One region of the Priestia aryabhattai genome, then DNA from elsewhere that is predicted to be linked to it. Evidence: riboswitches for the same ligand, from Rfam matches in the RefSeq annotation. Region 1 holds a riboswitch; each other region holds the start of a gene.
What was found. A riboswitch is a leader RNA that binds a small molecule or an ion and turns the genes downstream of it on or off. The one in region 1 is predicted to bind thiamine pyrophosphate.
Positions count from the first base shown of each region.

Region 2: another riboswitch for thiamine pyrophosphate. It lies ahead of thiT (energy-coupled thiamine transporter ThiT); the one in region 1 lies ahead of M3225_RS13990 (acetylornithine deacetylase).
Region 3: another riboswitch for thiamine pyrophosphate. It lies ahead of thiM (hydroxyethylthiazole kinase); the one in region 1 lies ahead of M3225_RS13990 (acetylornithine deacetylase).
Region 4: another riboswitch for thiamine pyrophosphate. It lies ahead of M3225_RS24680 (thiamine phosphate synthase); the one in region 1 lies ahead of M3225_RS13990 (acetylornithine deacetylase).

Region 1 covers NZ_JAMBOQ010000003.1:168,499-172,823, forward strand. The annotation lists gene M3225_RS13980 (dihydrodipicolinate synthase family protein) at 1-336, shown strand, start outside; gene M3225_RS13985 (MFS transporter) at 447-1,745, shown strand; TPP riboswitch at 1,922-2,024, shown strand; gene M3225_RS13990 (acetylornithine deacetylase) at 2,139-3,416, shown strand; gene tenA (thiaminase II) at 3,422-4,093, shown strand; gene M3225_RS14000 (ABC transporter ATP-binding protein) at 4,086-4,325, shown strand, end outside.
Region 2 covers NZ_JAMBOQ010000002.1:875,167-879,491, reverse strand. The annotation lists gene M3225_RS11400 (ethanolamine ammonia-lyase reactivating factor EutA) at 1-1,246, opposite strand, end outside; gene thiT (energy-coupled thiamine transporter ThiT) at 1,403-2,008, opposite strand; TPP riboswitch at 2,041-2,141, opposite strand; lysine riboswitch at 2,316-2,500, shown strand; gene M3225_RS11390 (amino acid permease) at 2,603-4,042, shown strand; gene M3225_RS11385 (hypothetical protein) at 4,079-4,325, opposite strand, start outside.
Region 3 covers NZ_JAMBOQ010000004.1:321,985-326,309, reverse strand. The annotation lists RNA gene ssrS (6S RNA) at 1-26, shown strand, start outside; gene M3225_RS20235 (pyridoxamine 5'-phosphate oxidase family protein) at 173-601, shown strand; gene thiE (thiamine phosphate synthase) at 629-1,273, opposite strand; gene thiM (hydroxyethylthiazole kinase) at 1,287-2,093, opposite strand; TPP riboswitch at 2,168-2,276, opposite strand; gene M3225_RS20220 (MFS transporter) at 2,468-3,685, opposite strand; gene M3225_RS20215 (TetR/AcrR family transcriptional regulator) at 3,782-4,325, opposite strand, start outside.
Region 4 covers NZ_JAMBOQ010000008.1:59,424-63,748, reverse strand. The annotation lists gene M3225_RS24700 (amino acid ABC transporter substrate-binding protein) at 1-65, opposite strand, end outside; gene M3225_RS24695 (fluoride efflux transporter FluC) at 407-805, shown strand; gene crcB (fluoride efflux transporter CrcB) at 806-1,195, shown strand; gene M3225_RS24685 (hypothetical protein) at 1,243-1,458, shown strand; TPP riboswitch at 1,618-1,719, shown strand; gene M3225_RS24680 (thiamine phosphate synthase) at 1,841-2,464, shown strand; gene thiO (glycine oxidase ThiO) at 2,448-3,575, shown strand; gene thiS (sulfur carrier protein ThiS) at 3,572-3,775, shown strand; gene M3225_RS24665 (thiazole synthase) at 3,781-4,325, shown strand, end outside.

The sequences.
Region 1 (4,325 bases):
CTTCCAGGAACCGATCGTTTATTTTTAGCGGCTCTGGCTATGGGGTGTGAAGGAGTTGTATCCGGTGTATCCGGCGTTTATCCCGAGCCGTTTGTAGAGACTTATAATGCATTTAAAGCTAATGATTTAGAAAAGGCAAGAAAGATGCAAAAAGTTGCTATACAATATTGTGAAGCTCTTTTAAACGGAAGCAACATGTCTTATTTTAAAGAAGCATTAAAATTAAGAGGTATTAACGTTGGTGGCATGAGATCTCCTCAAATAGATTTAACAGAAGAAGAAGTCAAAGAATTAGATGATAAACTAAATAGCATTCATCCAAAAAGCAGTGTTTAATAAATGGTTCATGTTCTGAATAAACTCATGCAATTCTAGTGAATAGGGCTGTTTGATTATAAGCAGGCAGCTCATTCACTATAACTATTAAAGTTATGGAGGAATGTTCTATGGCGGTTACATCTAAAACAAATGAAAGCGTTAACAAAGATTTGGGTCTTGTAAAAAAAGATGTAAAAAAGACGAATATACGCTGGTGGCTCATTACTGTATTGTTAATTGGAGCAGTTGTTAACTATTTAGACCGATCCAATTTAAGTATCGCTAATACCACTATTGCTAAAGAGTTTGGGCTGTCCTCTACACAAATGGGTCTTTTACTTTCAGCTTTTCTATGGCCATATGCTTTAGCAAATCTACCTGCCGGCTGGTTGGTTGATAAATACGGGCCAAAAAAAATGTTTGCATGGGCATCTGGCCTATGGTCTGTAGCAACGGTAGCAAGTGCTTTTACTAACACGTACTCCGCTCTTTATGCCATGAGAATGCTTCTAGGTGTATCGGAATCTCCTTTTTTCACATCCGGAATTAAAGTGACGGAAAGATGGTTTTCAAAAGAAGAGCGTGGCCTTCCTACTTCTATTATTAATACAGGGTCTCAAATTGCTAATGCGATTGCTCCGCCGTTGTTAACGGTATTACTTTTAACGATGAGCTGGAGAGGAATGTTTGTTGTTATAGGAGCAGCCGGCTTTATTGTGATGTTTGTTTGGCTAAAGATATATCGGGATCCGGATTATGTTGCCAATAAAGTGAAAGCTGTCCCTAAAGAAGAAATAAAAAGCAGTCATACCTCACAAGCAAAATGGTCACAGCTTTTTAAATATAAAAGCACGTGGTTTATGATTATCGGGAATTTCGGAATTATGTTTACAATATGGGTTTATTTAACTTGGCTTCCGAGCTACTTAGAAACAGAGCGCGGTTTCAGTCTAAAACAAACGGGGTGGATTGCTGCTATTCCGTTTCTAGCTGGAATTATAGGAGTGTTGCTCGGCGGTGCAATTTCAGATCGTTTTATTCGAAAAGGAGTTCATGCAGTAACAGCAAGAAAAATTCCAATTGTAGGCGGGGCGATCTTGGCGGCAGCATCGGTGGCACCCGTTCCTTTTATTGATAACGCAGCCTTGAGTATTGTCTTATTATCCATTGGCTACTTCGCATCACAGTTGCCATCAGGCGTAATTTGGACCCTAGCGGCGGATGTTGCACCAAGGGAACAAGTTGCTTCACTCGGCGCTATTCAAAATTTCGGAGGGTTTCTAGGAGCAGCAATGGCCCCTATTGTAACGGGATTTATATTAGATGCAACCGGAACTTTTACAGTGGTGTTCCTATTAGGCGCAGGACTGCTTTTAATTGGCGCTATTAGTTATGGCGTATTTTTAAAGAAGCCGATAGCTAACTAGTAATCTTATAAAAGTAAAGAGCGCACACTACTTGAAAAAGGTTTGTGCTTTTTATTTTACTAAAAAGGAAACTATTTTCATTGCTAGATCATAAACCTTTCTATTGAATAAAACGCTTTACTATGATAAAACTATTAAAGGTAAACATATGATAATAGATTAATTTCATAAAGATACAACACCACTAGGGGTGCTTTCGAAGCTGAGAGAGACGAGAAGTCTTAACCCTTATAACCTGAACTAGGTAATACTAGCGTAGGAAAGAGGTATTGTAATGAATGTTTTGTATGGGATTCCCTTACGAACTCGTTATAATAATTTTGTTTATATACACAAAAACACTTCTTTCCTGCGAAAGAAGTGTTTTTTTATGCGTAAAGGAAGGTGTCATACATGGAAGAAACAATTGATTTGCTTGTCAAACAGGTAGAGGAGCGCAAAGAGGAGCTAATCCGGTTATTAACAACGCTTGTTTCATATAAAACGCCGGCGCCTCCTGCACGAAATTCTCATGAAGCGCAGCTATACGTAGCGGATTTTCTTAAAAACTGCGGGTTTTCCATCGATATGTGGGACTTATATTCCAACGATCCTATCGTAGTGGGGACGTTAAAAGGAAAAAAATCAGCAGACTACCAAAGCTTGATTATTAACGGGCATATGGATGTTGCTGAGGTACAAGAAAATGAAAAGTGGGAGACAGATCCGTTTGAAGCTGTCGTGAAAGGCAATACGATAATCGGACGCGGAGTTGCGGATATGAAAGGCGGCTTGGCAGGAGCGTTATTTGCAGTCCAGCTTTTAACAGAAGCAGGAATTGAGCTTCCGGGAGACTTAATTTTTGAATCTGTTGTAGGAGAAGAAGTGGGAGAAGCAGGTACGCTGCAATGCTGTCAGAAAGGATATACAGCTGACTTTGCGCTCGTAGCGGATACGAGTGATTTACATATTCAAGGTCAAGGCGGAGTTATCACGGGATGGATTACCATAAAAAGCAGCAAAACTTATCATGACGGTACACGCCGAAGTATGATTCATGCTGGAGGAGGACTGTTAGCTGCGAGCGCTATCGAAAAGATGGCAAAAGTTATCGGAGGGCTGCAAGAATTAGAACGTCACTGGGCTATTACAAAGAGCTATCCAGGATTTTTGCCAGGGACAAATACGATTAATCCAGCGGTAATTGAAGGGGGAAGGCATGCTGCTTTTATTGCAGATGAATGCAGGCTGTGGATCACCGTTCACTATTATCCTAATGAATCGTACGACCAAGTATCAAGAGAAGTGGAAGAATACATTTTAGCTATTGCAAAAGCAGATCCATGGTTAAAAGATAATCTGCCAACCTTTGAATGGGGAGGCACATCGATGATTGAAGACAGAGGAGAAATCTTTCCGTCATTAGAAATTGATGAAGGTCATGCAGGAGTGCAGCTGCTTGCAAATACTCATGAACAAATTGAAGGAAAAAAGCCTCCAATTGATGTGTCAACTAGCGTAACAGACGGCGGTTGGCTAGCCGATGCCGGTATTCCGGCAGCTATTTACGGTCCGGGAAATTTAGCGAATGCACATGCTGTGAACGAACAATTAGATGTGAATCAGCTTGTTCAATATACAAAAGTGATGGTGCAGTTCATTTATACGTGGCTGCATACGCATAAGGAGTGATCATCATGAAATTTAGTGAACGATTATACGAAAAGCTTCAGCCTATTTGGCGTCAAAATCATAATCATCCCTTCGTACAGGGGATGGGAGATGGAACGCTTGAAAAGGAGAAGTTTCGCTTTTATATGATTCAAGATTATCTTTACCTAATTGATTATGCCAAGTTATTTGCGATTGGAGCCATGAAGGCTACCGATGTCCAAACGATGGGGGAATTTGCTACACTTTTAGATTCTACATTAAATGAAGAAATGAGCTTGCACCGTGAGTATGCCAAGAAATTTGAAATCAGCGAAAAAGAATTAGAAAAAGCGCAGCCATCTCCTACAACATTGGCATACACACACTATATGCTGCACGTTGGTCAAAGCGGAACGTTAGCTGAATTAGTGGCGGCTCTTTTACCTTGTATGTGGAGCTACTGGGAAATAGGAAAAGAGCTCAGTGAAAAGTCTGGAGCTAACAATGAATTTTACCGTGAGTGGATTGAGATGTACAGCTCAGAAGAATTTGGCGCACTGGCGACATGGTGTATTAACTTATTTGACTCACTTACTGAAGACAAATCAGAAGCTGAATTAGAAAAACTCGAAGAAACTTTCTTAAATACGACGCGTTTTGAGTATATGTTCTGGGATATGGCTTATAACGAAGCGATGTGGCCGATCCATGAATAAGTCTGTGTTATCTTTCCAAAACGTCAGTTTTACCTACAAAAACGGTGACCAACCGATTTTAAAATCATTAAACTTAGACGTGAAAGAAGGCGAGTTTGTCAGTATCGTTGGAGCAAGCGGCTCGGGAAAAAGTACGTTGTTTCGCCTCATTACAGGTCTTGAACAGCAAAGTGAAGGCGATATAGTTATTAACGGACAGTCTTATGAAAAGCGTCTTGGAAAAGTAGGCTAC
Region 2 (4,325 bases), on a different contig from region 1:
CGCATAGAACAACGAGGCATTTAGCTCCTTTAAAACAAGTAATAAATTCAGCACTTATTATTTTTGCTAATTCTTGAAGCATCTTATAGCTGCAGTATGGAAAATGAGACAAAGCAATAGCAGCGGGAGGGTCTTCTGCGCTGAAAATAGTTGAAGCATGCATACATGCCGTTCGAGCTCTTTTTTGAAACAGCTGCGGATTCCACTCCTTTTCTTGCTGAACGGGTATCTCCATAATCGGAATATTTTTCAGCGGCAGCCGTTTAGACCCAATGTATATGGTTGATCCGCTAACTTCTGTATTTTGCATGCCGGCCCCAATTACAGTAGCGCGCGTTGTTTCAGCGGCTTGAGATACGTATATTGATTGAATATGATACGCTAGCAACGGACCGATATCTCCGTGTACGGCCACTTCCTTCACTGTTTTTGGCTTTTGTTTCTTCATCATTGCTCCTACTCCTCCTGAAACCATGATTGTTTCTGGCTGGATAGAAAATCTTGTATGAGGGGAAACGAGCAGCGAAGAGGTTTCTTTAAGTGCTCTTACATAATTCAAGGTTTCTTCAGCTAGTAATTGACAGATAGATGAAAGCTGTTCAAATGTGGCTTTTTCGCCTTCTCGTAGCATCAAGGAATTATTTTTTAAAAATTCAGTTAAATAAGGCGAGACGTAGGTTACAAAACCTTCTGAATTCAGACGAATTAACCTTCCACCTACATGCAGTGTAAACGTTTCTATCACTTTTCCGTTTTGACATAAAGCGATGTTAGCAGTGCCTCCTCCTACATCAATATTGGCAATTACTTGATTTGTTTCAGCAGAACGTTCGATTGCTCCTGATCCTTTTGCTGCTAATATCCCTTCCAAGTCGGCACCAGCTGTTGCAACAACAAAATTCCCAGCATGTTCGGCTAGATAGTGAACAATACTTTCTGCATTTTGCTTCCGAGCAGTTTCTCCTGTGATGATGACAGCACCCGCCTCCACTTGATCTAAGGAGATTCCTGCTTTTTTGTACTCTTTTTCTAGTAGTACTGTTAATCTTTGAACATCGATTTCAACGTCGTCTACCATAGGTGTGGTATAGATGGAACTTGCATACGTTACGCGACGATCAATAATTTGACAGCCTGGCAGCGTAAACTGATTTTGTTCATTTGCTATTAACAGCTTGCTTACAATCAGTTTGGTTGTGCTTGTTCCAATATCTAAACCTATGCTCGTTATCCATTTCTGTAGCATACTATCAATCCCTTATCTCGTTTGAATATGGTGATTATCATAAAACAGTTTTTTGAATATTTCACTAACTATGTTATCAAACCTGACACACTTTTGTGTAAACAAAGGTGACAAATGACAAAAAAGACTAAATCTTGGTAGATTTAGTCTTTTTTATTATGAGTGCGATTTAGTTACAATCATTCTTGATGCGGATGGAATCAACAGTGAAAGAATGATTAAGCAGGCTATTAGTGATCCTACCATTGAAATACCGTTCATTGAAAAAGAATACCACAGAGCGGACATGCCCTTTGGTGCATATGATCCCCAGAAAATAATACCAGCAATAAAGTGCCAGAAATAACGTGCGAAGCTGCCGATAATAAGGGATAAAACAATTAAAACAAAAGCTTTTGATCTGTTATTGTTAGCTAAATTTGTTTTAATAGATTGTGAAAAAATACCTCCAAAACCTATAAAAGCAAAAGCAACAATATATTCAATAAATGTTTGCAGCGCCGTTAAAATGTAAGCCGTTCCTGTTGCCAACTGCAAAAGCCCCCATAATAGACCAGATAGAGCCCCGCCTTTTACTCCCCAGCGAAAGCACATAATAAAAATGGGCACCATGGAGAACGAAATACTCACAGCCGTTGCAATTTTAAGGGAAGGCAAAAGATCAAGTAGAAGTGCCAATGCTGCAAAAATAGCTATTTCAATTTTAGCTTGTAAAGGTAATGCTTTATTCACGTTTCTCACCCCTGTTTTTGAATCATTCATATCAAACGGTTTACACAGGAGTAAGCAAATATATGCTACTATTCCCACATTCCTACGCTAGCGTTAACTAACAGGTTCTAAGGGTCTGAACAATTTGTTCACTCTCAGCACGGCGGCTCCCCCTGTGGTACGTTCGGATATTTATGTAGTATAAGAACAATATTTATTATACCATACGTTACAAAATAGATTCGATAGATTTCAAAGATGTTTCTATTTTCTGAATCTATTTTTTATAATGACAATCGTTTTAGTATTTGATATACTTCTTTTATGTCAATTGAATATAAAAAACCCTCATCCTAATCGATGAGGTAGAGGTCGCAGTTTTTAATAGTAAAGTAACGGAAATGCAGAGAACATTGATGATGTTGCTTGAAAGGAAAAATTGCCGAAGTTTAGATCACTTCTCGGTTGATTTAAGCTGGGACTGTCTCCGAACAGGAACAGAACTGTCACATCATGCGAGTGATGTGAAGAGCTATCTTCACGGAAGGTTGACGCGGTTTTCAGATTAAAAAGCGCGCACATATACTGCGGGCTTTTTTTATGTTATTCCGTCTCTTTCCGTACATTCGAAAGGAGTATTTATCTATGCAAGAGCAGCAAGAATTAAAACGTGGGTTGAAATCTCGCCACTTAACGATGATTTCATTAGGAGGAGCCATTGGAACCGGCTTATTCCTAGCAAGTGGTGGAGCAATTCACACAGCAGGACCTGGGGGAGCACTTTTAGCTTACGCTATCATTGGCGTAATGGTTTACTTTTTGATGACCAGCCTGGCGGAGCTCGCAGCTTATATGCCTGAAGCTGGTTCGTTTAGTACGTATGCGTCTCGGTTTGTAGATCCATCCTTTGGTTTCGCTCTCGGCTGGAACTACTGGTATAACTGGGCTATTACGATTGCAGCTGAATTATCCGCTGGAGCCCTTATTATGAAATTTTGGTTCCCGAACTCTTCTTCTATTTTATGGAGCGCCCTCTTTTTATTAATTATGTTTGGGCTTAACTACCTTTCTGTAAAGGGATTTGGTGAATCTGAATTTTGGTTTTCTTTAATTAAAGTAGTAACGGTTATCATCTTTTTAGTTATTGGTATTATGATGATTTTTGGTATCTTTAACAATGAAGCACCAGGTTTTAAAAACTTCACACTTGGTGATGGACCCATTCACGGTGGATTCTTTACTGTACTAGGTATTTTTATGGCTGCTGGTTTTTCATTCCAAGGAACAGAGCTGCTTGGAGTCGCAGCGGGAGAAAGTGAAGATCCGGAAAAAACGGTTCCTCGCGCAGTTAAACAAGTCTTCTGGCGCATCTTGTTATTTTATATTTTAGCTATTTTTGTTATCGGAATGCTTATTCCATACACAGCTGATTCATTAGCAAGTGATGACGTGCGAGTAAGTCCGTTTACTCTAATATTCGAACGAGCAGGTCTGGCGTTTGCAGCATCAGCTATCAATGCCGTTATTTTAACAGCCGTTTTATCTGCTGGTAACTCAGGTATGTATGCTTCTACGCGTATGCTGTGGAACTTAGCGAAAGATGGAAAAGCACCAAGGTTCTTAGCAAAAGTTAATAAACGAGGCGTTCCGGTTAATGCTTTAATCGCAACGGCACTTGTCGGTACACTTGCATTTGGTGCTTCATTTTTTGGAGACGGAGCGGTATACACATGGTTACTTAACGCTTCTGGTATGTCTGGTTTTATTGCTTGGTTAGGAATTGCGATTAGCCACTATCGTTTTAGAAGAGCATTTGTTGCTCAAGGTCATGATTTAAGTGAACTTCCATATCATGCGAAACTTTTCCCATTTGGCCCTATCTTTGCATTTATTTTATGTGCCGTTGTTATTTTAGGCCAAAACTATTCGGCGTTTATGGGTGACTCGATTGACTGGTACGGTGTACTTGTTTCTTATATCGGACTTCCTTTATTCTTAATTGTTTGGTTAGGATATAAATGGACGAAAAAGTCGAAACTTATCCCTTTAAAAGAATGCCAAGTAACAGTGAAAAAGTACGAATAAAAAAAGCTCTCTATTCTTTTGAATAGAGAGCTTTTTTTATTTGAGTTGATCAGCAAAATGAAGAGATATATAGGCGGGTTGGTTTTTCATAACTAGCATATAACCTTTGAGGGGACGATTAGAGTAATCGGCAGCTTCTATATAGTAAATACGCTGAATTAACCTGCTTAAATGGGTTACAAAAGATGGAAGTTGATGATTAGGAATGGTTTGGATGTAATCTATAATTTCTTGTTTGGTTTGAAGGCCTGAATGGGTACATTCTAACAGATGAAAAAGCGGA
Region 3 (4,325 bases), on a different contig from region 1:
TAGGGTTACGGCAGTGCGGGCTTATTTTTTAGTTAGCTGTAGCTAGCTTTTTTTATTTTTAAATTTAACAGTTTACATAATAATTTTATTGTTAACTTATATTTTTTTAGACATGTATGTTTTATTTATCTTCGATTGAGGAACATAAAAAGTAATAAAGGAGATGGATAAAATGAATGAACAAAAAATTGCTAAAAAAGTAAATGAAGTATTAGAAGGAAATCGTGTAGGAACATTAGCCACAGTTGTAAACAACAAACCCCACTCTCGCTATATGACATTCTTTAGCGATGAAGATGGTATCGCTCTTTACACACCAACAAATATCAATACACATAAAGCAGAAGAAATCGAAGCCAATCCGAACGTACACGTACTATTGGGCTACAGCGGCGAAGGATATGGCGATCAATACTTAGAATTATCTGGTACAGCTGTTCTTCGTACCGGTGATCAGTTAAAAGGACGTATATGGAACGATCATATGAAAGAGTGGTTTGACGGTCCAAATGACCCTGAGTATGTTGTTCTTGAAATTACGCCGAACGAAATTCGCTTTATGAATGAAGGCGAAGAAACTCCTCAAACTGTTCAGCTATAATAAAAAAGCGCACATTGTGCGCTTTTTTTATTTTCCTAACGCTTCTTTTAATTGAGCTGCTTTTTCTTTTGGAGACGCAGCTAAGCTAATCGCCGTAATAATAGAAACGCCATCTGCACCTGCTTCTACTACTTGTTTGGCATTTTCAGGCGTGATACCACCGATTCCTACAATTGGAAAGTCAATATTCTGGTTTCGCACTTCTTCAATTAATTTCGTACCTTGCACTGCTTTTGCGTCTTTTTTTGTGGAAGTAGGAAAAACAGGTCCCATTCCTACATAATCCGCTCCGTCTTTCATCGCCTGCTTCAGCTCTTGTACATTATGAACAGAGACGCCCACAATTCCTTTTCCTATTTTCTCTCGAACAACGTGAGCTTTTTCGTCTTCTTGTCCAATATGAACGCCATCTGCTTGTATGCGAATCGCTAAGTCAAGATCATCATTTACAACAAAAGGAACGTTGTGCTGGTGACAAATTTGCTGCAGTTCTTTCGCCAGCTGATATTTCGCTTCCCCCGTTAGCGCACCTTCGCCTTTTTCGCGAAATTGAAACACGGTAATGCCGCCTTCAATTGCTTCTTTCAACACTTCTCGCGGATCTTTTGTACAGTTATTGCTGCCCATTATAAAATAAACTTGCAGCAGCTTTTTAATTTCTTCGTTTGTCATTTTCCGGCTCCTTTTAACGTTGATGTACTCTTGCATATGATTCAATATCCTGCCCAGATAAAAGATGAAGCTGATTTAACAGCTCAATTTGGAAGCTTCCCGGCCCTTCTTCACCTTTTTTCACTGCGGCGATTTCACCTGCCACTCCGTAAAAACTTAAAGCAGCAACGCTTGCCTCGACATATTCTTTCTCTACAGCGGCGAAAGCTCCTATAATTGATGTCAGCAGACATCCAGTACCCGTCACTCTCGTAAATAACGGGTGACCGTTGTCTACTGTATACGTTGTATTTCCATCCGTGATTACATCTTGTTTACCCGTGATAACAATCACTGTATCTAATTTGTTCGCTGCTTTCTCAGCAAGTTCAATGACATCTCCTTGGCCTTCTAATGAATCAACGCCTTTAATGAGCCATGACTCGCCTACTACATTTGCAACTTCAGCAGCGTTACCACGAATAACTGCGATATTTAATTCTTCTACAAGCTGACGTGCCACTTCTGTACGAAACGGTGTCGCTCCAGCTCCTACAGGATCAAAAATAACCGGCACGCCATTTTCATTTGCTGATTTCCCAGCTATTCTCATTGCTTCCACTTCTCGAGCCGTCAGTGTACCCATATTTAAGACAAGCGCTCCGGCGATTCGTGCCATGTCAGCCACTTCTTCCTTCGCATAAGCCATAACAGGTGAAGCTCCTAGTGCAAGCAGTCCATTTGCTGTAAAATTGGTTACCACAACATTCGTAATATTATGAACAAGCGGACTTGTATCTCTTACTTTTTCTAATTGAGCTGAAATTTTACTAATATCCATGTTCTCTCACTCTTTTCATTTAGTTTTAACCCTGCAAAAAAAGACAAAAAAGCACCTTGCATGCGCAAAGTGCTTTGGTATGTACTCACATTCCCTGCGCTGGCATTATCCAACAGGTTCAAATGGTCAACAGGCGTCCCTGTACTCTCAGCCTGCCCCGCGCAAGCTCCCATACTATTCTTGTTACGTTTAAAGTTTACTATTAACCTTTTTTATTTGCAACCATTTCACTGTTTTGCCGATTAAATAAAGCTTCGCTATAGGCTGAGTAGCGTTGTAAATCTTACACCTTTACTAAAAGAATAATCAAAAGACCTCCCATAAGCTACTAGAGGTCTTCTATTTTAAGAATTCTATCATTTTTTTCCTTCTCGTTATTTCTCTTGAACCGCCTGATTTCTCACAGCTGTTTTTCGGTCCTTCCCTGCTCTTAAAGATAAAAGAAAACAAAGCAGCAGAACAAGTGCAGCTGATACGTATGGATAATTAATGTTTATATCAAAGAGAAAGCCTGCTACAACGGGTCCAATAATATTCCCAAGACTTGTATAAGCAGAATTTAGTCCGGCTACATACCCTTGGTCGTCTTGTGCCATCATCGACATTTGCGTGCTGATTGCGGGACGTAAAATATCTGTTGCTAAAAAGACGATAAATGTCACAACAATAATAAGCCAGTATGTGTGCACAAATAGCGTAAGTAAAATAAAAAGTCCCGTCATCATCAAGCAAAACGAAATTACTCTTTTTTCACCGAACTTATTTAAAATCCAGCCAAAAATCGTAACCTGCACCACAGCCCCTGCAATAGAGCCAAATGTAATGACAAACGCAATATCTTTTGGTGTAAAGCTAAATTTATGATCAACAAATAGTGAAAAGATCGTTTCATAATTGGATAATCCAAACGATGTCACAAAAACGATAATTAAACTTAAAAAATAAGGTTCTTTATAGGAATTCATAAGCTGCAGTAGCAGCCGATCTTCTTTTGGATTCTCTTTATTTGAAACAGCAGGATTTTGTACAGGACGGGACTCCGGCAAAACAAACAGCGTAATCACTGCAGCCAAGCCTCCTGCTACTGCGGCCATATAAAACGGTACGCGCATGCCGTATTCAGCTAAAAAGCCTCCGATACCTGGCCCAATAATAAATCCTGTTGTAATCGCCGCCGTCACATAGCCCATTCCTTTAGCGCGTTCTTTAGCAGACGTCACGTCTGCTGTATAGGCCATAACAGCAGGCATAATAAGCGCGGCCCCGACCCCGCCTAACATTCTGGATACAAATAATAAAAGAGGGGTACTCACTGAACCAAAGAACCATTCAGACAGGGCAAAAACAATCATTCCCGCTACAATAATTTTCTTTCTCCCTAACGAATCTGATAACCGGCCCGCTAAAGGTGAAAACAGAAATTGAGTTAACGAAAACACCGCTACTAAAAGCCCCATCACGCTGCCATTGATATGAAGCTCTGTCATATATGTTGGCATAATTGGGATAACGAGACCGATTCCCGTAAAGATAATAAAAATATTTAGCATAAGCAGCAAAATCGCCGCTCGATTTCTTAACAATAATGACATATAAACCTCCTGATTACAAAAATACTGAACGTTCGGTCTATAAAAATACAAAATAATGAGGGATTACTCATTACCGCAATAAGCATCCCCGACTATTTAAGAAGACCTTGCTATAATTCCGTTTAAAAATACATCGATTGCTGAATGGTAAAGCTGCAGGGCATTTTCCGTGCTCGTTTTTCGAGACATGCGGCTCATCCCCACAAACAGCCCTTCTAAAACCACTGCAAGCTGTTCTGCATTTTTATGAGAAAACTCACCTTCATCAATGCCTTTTTGCAAAAGTTCGCGGTTAAACTCCACGTGTCGTTTCACCATCTCATCAATTCGCTCTTCGATATCGCTACCCTTTTCCTCGTTGTTAAAAAACTCATCGGCAGCTTTCGTAAGAGGATGATTCAAATCATCTAAAATGATTTGCTCCGCAATTCCAAAAAGCTTATCTCTTGTTGTTTTGTAAAGAGCCTCTCTTTCTTTCCAGTTTCTTTCCCACTCGAGATCCCATTCGTCTATTAAATAGAGAAAAAGTCCTTCTTTACTTTTAAAGTGATAATAAATATTCCCTTTACTGCTTCCCGTAGCTTCTACAATTTCCTCAATAGACGTAGCTTTATAGCCTTTTTGGGAAAACAATGCTTTA
Region 4 (4,325 bases), on a different contig from region 1:
CCGCATGCGGCAAGCACAACTGTGAAAGCTAATAGTAGCGACAAAAGTGCAGCAAATTTCTTCATTTTCTAAACCCCCTAGTATTCTTATAGGAAATGATACTCTGTGATACTAAACAAGAACACAGCAAAAGTCAACAAAAAAAACTTATACGATTAATGTGACTTAAACTAAGGGAAATATACCTTCTATACACCGTTTGTCATCAGGATACAGAAAGATTTTTAAATTTGGATTAAGTGGATTTTTAAGGAAGATTTAAGGAGTAAAAAGGAAGTTTCATGCGACGATTTTCTCTTTCATTTTTTCATGACTTTTGGTGCAATAAACATATAGTTAAATGTTAAGGTAGAAATAAATTCCTTATGGTACACTTAAAGAAGAATTTATGAAACGGAGCGATATGATGAAAGCCATAAATTTAATCTCAATTGCCTTTGGTGCTATCGCTGGTACATATGCACGCTATTTGCTGAATCTTTCCTTATTATATACGGGATATCCAATAGGAACGGTAATTGAAAACCTATTAGGAAGCTTCATATTAGGCCTATTAACAGGATTTTTTGCGTGGAAAAAGCCAAAAGAATGGATAAAGCTTGGTCTAGGTGTTGGCGTGTGCGGCGGTTTTACAACGTATTCAACGTTTGCAGGAGACGTCATTTCTCTCACTCAGCACCATTTATTTGGTGGAGCTATTTATGTCATTGTCTCTTTAGTAGGTGGGGTTCTTCTTGCTTTAGCAGGCTATCTATGCGGTGAAGCGGCAGGGGAAAATTTAGTGAAATTACATGAGGTGAAGTAAATGAGCATAGTGAGCTTGGCACTTGGCGGGGCAGCTGGAGGAATATGCCGTTATCTTTTGGGTTTAAAAGTTACAAAAACAGTTTCAAACCCTCCTTTTCCAGTATCAATGCTGTTTGTAAACTTGCTCGGTGCGTTTGGGCTTGGTCTTTTTTACGGCAGTTATTATGGAAAGGTTCCGAGTCATGCTTATGATGATTCAATATTTTTAATGATTGGCATTGGCTTTTTGGGTGCCTTTACCACTTTTTCAACGTTTAGTGTGGAAACCGTGCAGTTAATTCGAGAAAAATCTTATCGGAAAATGTTGGCGTACGTGGGGATTTCAGCATTTGGAACAATTGGTTTATTTACAGTCGGTTTACTGGCAGGAACGTTTTTATTTAAGTAAAGAGAACGTTTCTAGTAGGGAAAAACAAAAAGACGGAGAAGTATAGAATGGATAGAAAAGCAGAAGTTTGGAAATACATTTTGTTGATTGTGGCTGTTGCAGGTCAAATCATCGGTTTTTTATTTTTATTTATAAATGTTGTGGCGGCATTTATTTTTTACGGTTTTTATATTCTAACTTTTATTATGTTACTCCTGCTGTTTATATGGGATCGGAAAAAGGAAAAAGACAAAGAAGAATTTGACGACTATACTGATTACTAACCATATAAAAAGCAGAATGGTGCGATGCGTCGGGCCTCTTACATAAAGAGGCTTAAAAAATACATATATAAAAGGAAGAGAGCTGTAAGAACACAAAGGGATATTGTATTTACATCTAGTTGTGTTATAATTTTAAGTGCAAAAACAAAATCAATAAATAGCAATCACTAGGGGAGCTCTTTGGAGCTGAGACGAATGTATTTCGGACCCTTTGAACCTGATCTGGTTTGGACCAGCGTAGGGAAGTGGCGATCATGTTTACATAACAATACATGCTAACCACTCTACGTTGTAGAGTGGTTCTTTGTATGTAATAAAGCCCTCTGCACAAGATGAAGTGATTGAAATTTCTCTTTATTCTGAATGGAAAGGTTTCGATCATGTGGATATTCCTAAATTTCATGTCATTACAACAGATAAGCAGCCAATCGAAGAGCTTCAGGAAATTTTAACAGCTATTGCGCCTTTTGCGGGCGCTGTTCATATTAGAGAAAAAAAGAAAACGGCAAAGCAGATTCAATGTTTACTAGAAAGCCTGCCATTTTGTCACTCTAAAATTATTGTAAATGATCGAGTTGATGTAGCACATGCTTTAAAAGCAAAGGGAGTACAGCTTGCCTATCATAGCTTAGACGTTTCGTTTGTTATAGACGCATTTCCTTCTCTTATTGTCGGAAAATCAGTTCACTCCGTGGAAGAAGCCCTAGAAGCTGAAAAAGATGGTGCTCACTACATTCTATACGGACATATTTATTCAACTCATTCAAAAAAAGGATTAAAAGGTCGAGGGATAGCAGCACTAAAAGAAGTAGTAGACGCTGTGCAAATACCGGTTATTGCCATTGGAGGAATTACACCTGTAAATGCCGCAGAGGTACTTCAAACAGGAGCACACGGTATAGCTGTGATGTCTGGTGTCATGCTTGCGCAAGATCCGCTCAAAGCGATCAAACAATATTCTCATATATGGACATCTGGAGGTGGAGAAAATGAAGAAGCATTATGATGTACTGTTAATCGGAGGAGGCATAATCAGCTCTTCTATTGCTTATCATTTGTCAAAACAAGGAGCGTCAGTAGCCATTCTTGAGCGCAATCAAATCGGTTGTGAAGCTTCAAGTGCAGCCGCTGGTATTTTAGGCGCTCAAGCTGAAATTGATGAAGAAGGTCCTCTTTTAGACTTAGCTATTAGGAGCAGAAGCATGTTTCCTGAACTGGTTAAGGAACTAAAAGAAAAAACGGCAATCGACGTAGAGCTTATTCAAAAAGGCTTATTAAAAGTGGCTGTAACAGAAGAAGATGCACACGTATTAAAGAAAAAAGCCGCTCAGCATCATCGATGGGATGAACATGTAAGATGGATCGATGTAAAAGAAGCGCGCTTGTTAGAACCGGGTCTCTCTCCAGACATACACGGAGCAATTACAATACCCGGAGACGGTCAGCTAGCTCCGGTTAAGTTAACGCAAGCTCTTGCTCATGGAGCCTTGTATCACGGAGCAGATGTATTCGAATACTGTGACGTTCATTCTCTTATTATGGAGAATGAAACAGTAAAAGGTGTACAGACGTCTAAAGGATTTTTTTATGGAGAAAAAGTAGTTATTGCAGCAGGCTCATGGGCTAAACGCTTTATTTCTTCTGAACATTTAGGGCAGGTGTTTCCTGTAAAAGGAGAGTGTATTGCTCTTCAAAGTCATAAGCCGCTGCTTTCTAAAACGATTTTTTTAGATGAAGGTTTTTATTTAGTGCCTAAAGCAGGCGGAAGAATCGTAATCGGGGCAACTAAGCTACAGCATGATTTTACCAAGACGGTTTCTGCACAGGGTATTCAATTTTTGCTAAATAAAGCCGTTACGCTCCTGCCGGCTATCAAAGAAGCAACATTTGAAAAAGCATGGGCAGGTCTTCGTCCACAAACAAATGATGGTTGGCCTTATTTAGGAGAGCATCCTGAGGTAGCAAATCTCCACATGGCGTTTGGCCACTACCGAAACGGTATTTTATTAAGTGCTGCAACCGGACAAATTATGGCTGATGCTTTGTTAGGGAAAAGTCCGAATCATTCATTTTTTACATCATTTCAGCTAAGGAGAGCAATGGAGGGAGTTCATTGAATCTAATTATTAATGGTAAGACCGTCACTGTCGGAGATGAAATTGAAACAGTCGAGCACCTGTTACAGGCTCAGAACCTGCATGAGCGAGTTGTAATTGTTGAGTTAAACAAGAACATTTTGCAAAAAGAAGAACATAGCGATGCAAGCTTAAAAGATGGAGATACATTAGAAGTTGTTTCATTTGTCGGAGGAGGATGAAGATTATGTTAAAAATTGGACAATATACATTTAATTCACGTTTATTATTAGGAACAGGGAAATTTCCGGACTTTACGACTCAGCGTCAAGCGGTAGAAGAGTCGGAAACAGAAATTTTAACATTTGCTGTTAGACGAATGGATATTTTTGATCAAAACCAGCCTAATTTATTAGAAGCGCTTGATGTGAAGCGTTTCACTCTTTTGCCTAACACTGCTGGAGCAAAAAATGCAGAAGAGGCGGTACGTATTGCTAAATTAGCAAAGGCTTCTGGACTTTGTGACATGGTGAAAGTAGAAGTAATTGGATGTGATAAAACGCTACTTCCTGATCCAGTTGAAACATTAAAAGCCAGTGAAGAACTGTTAAAAGAGGGCTTTACTGTTTTACCTTACACATCAGATGATGTTTTACTTGCGCGCCGTTTGGAAGATTTAGGCGTACATGCTATTATGCCAGGAGCTTCGCCTATCGGTTCAGGTCAAGGCATTATTAACCCGTTGAACATGCGTTTTATCATTGAACAATCAAATGTTCCAGTAATTGTAGA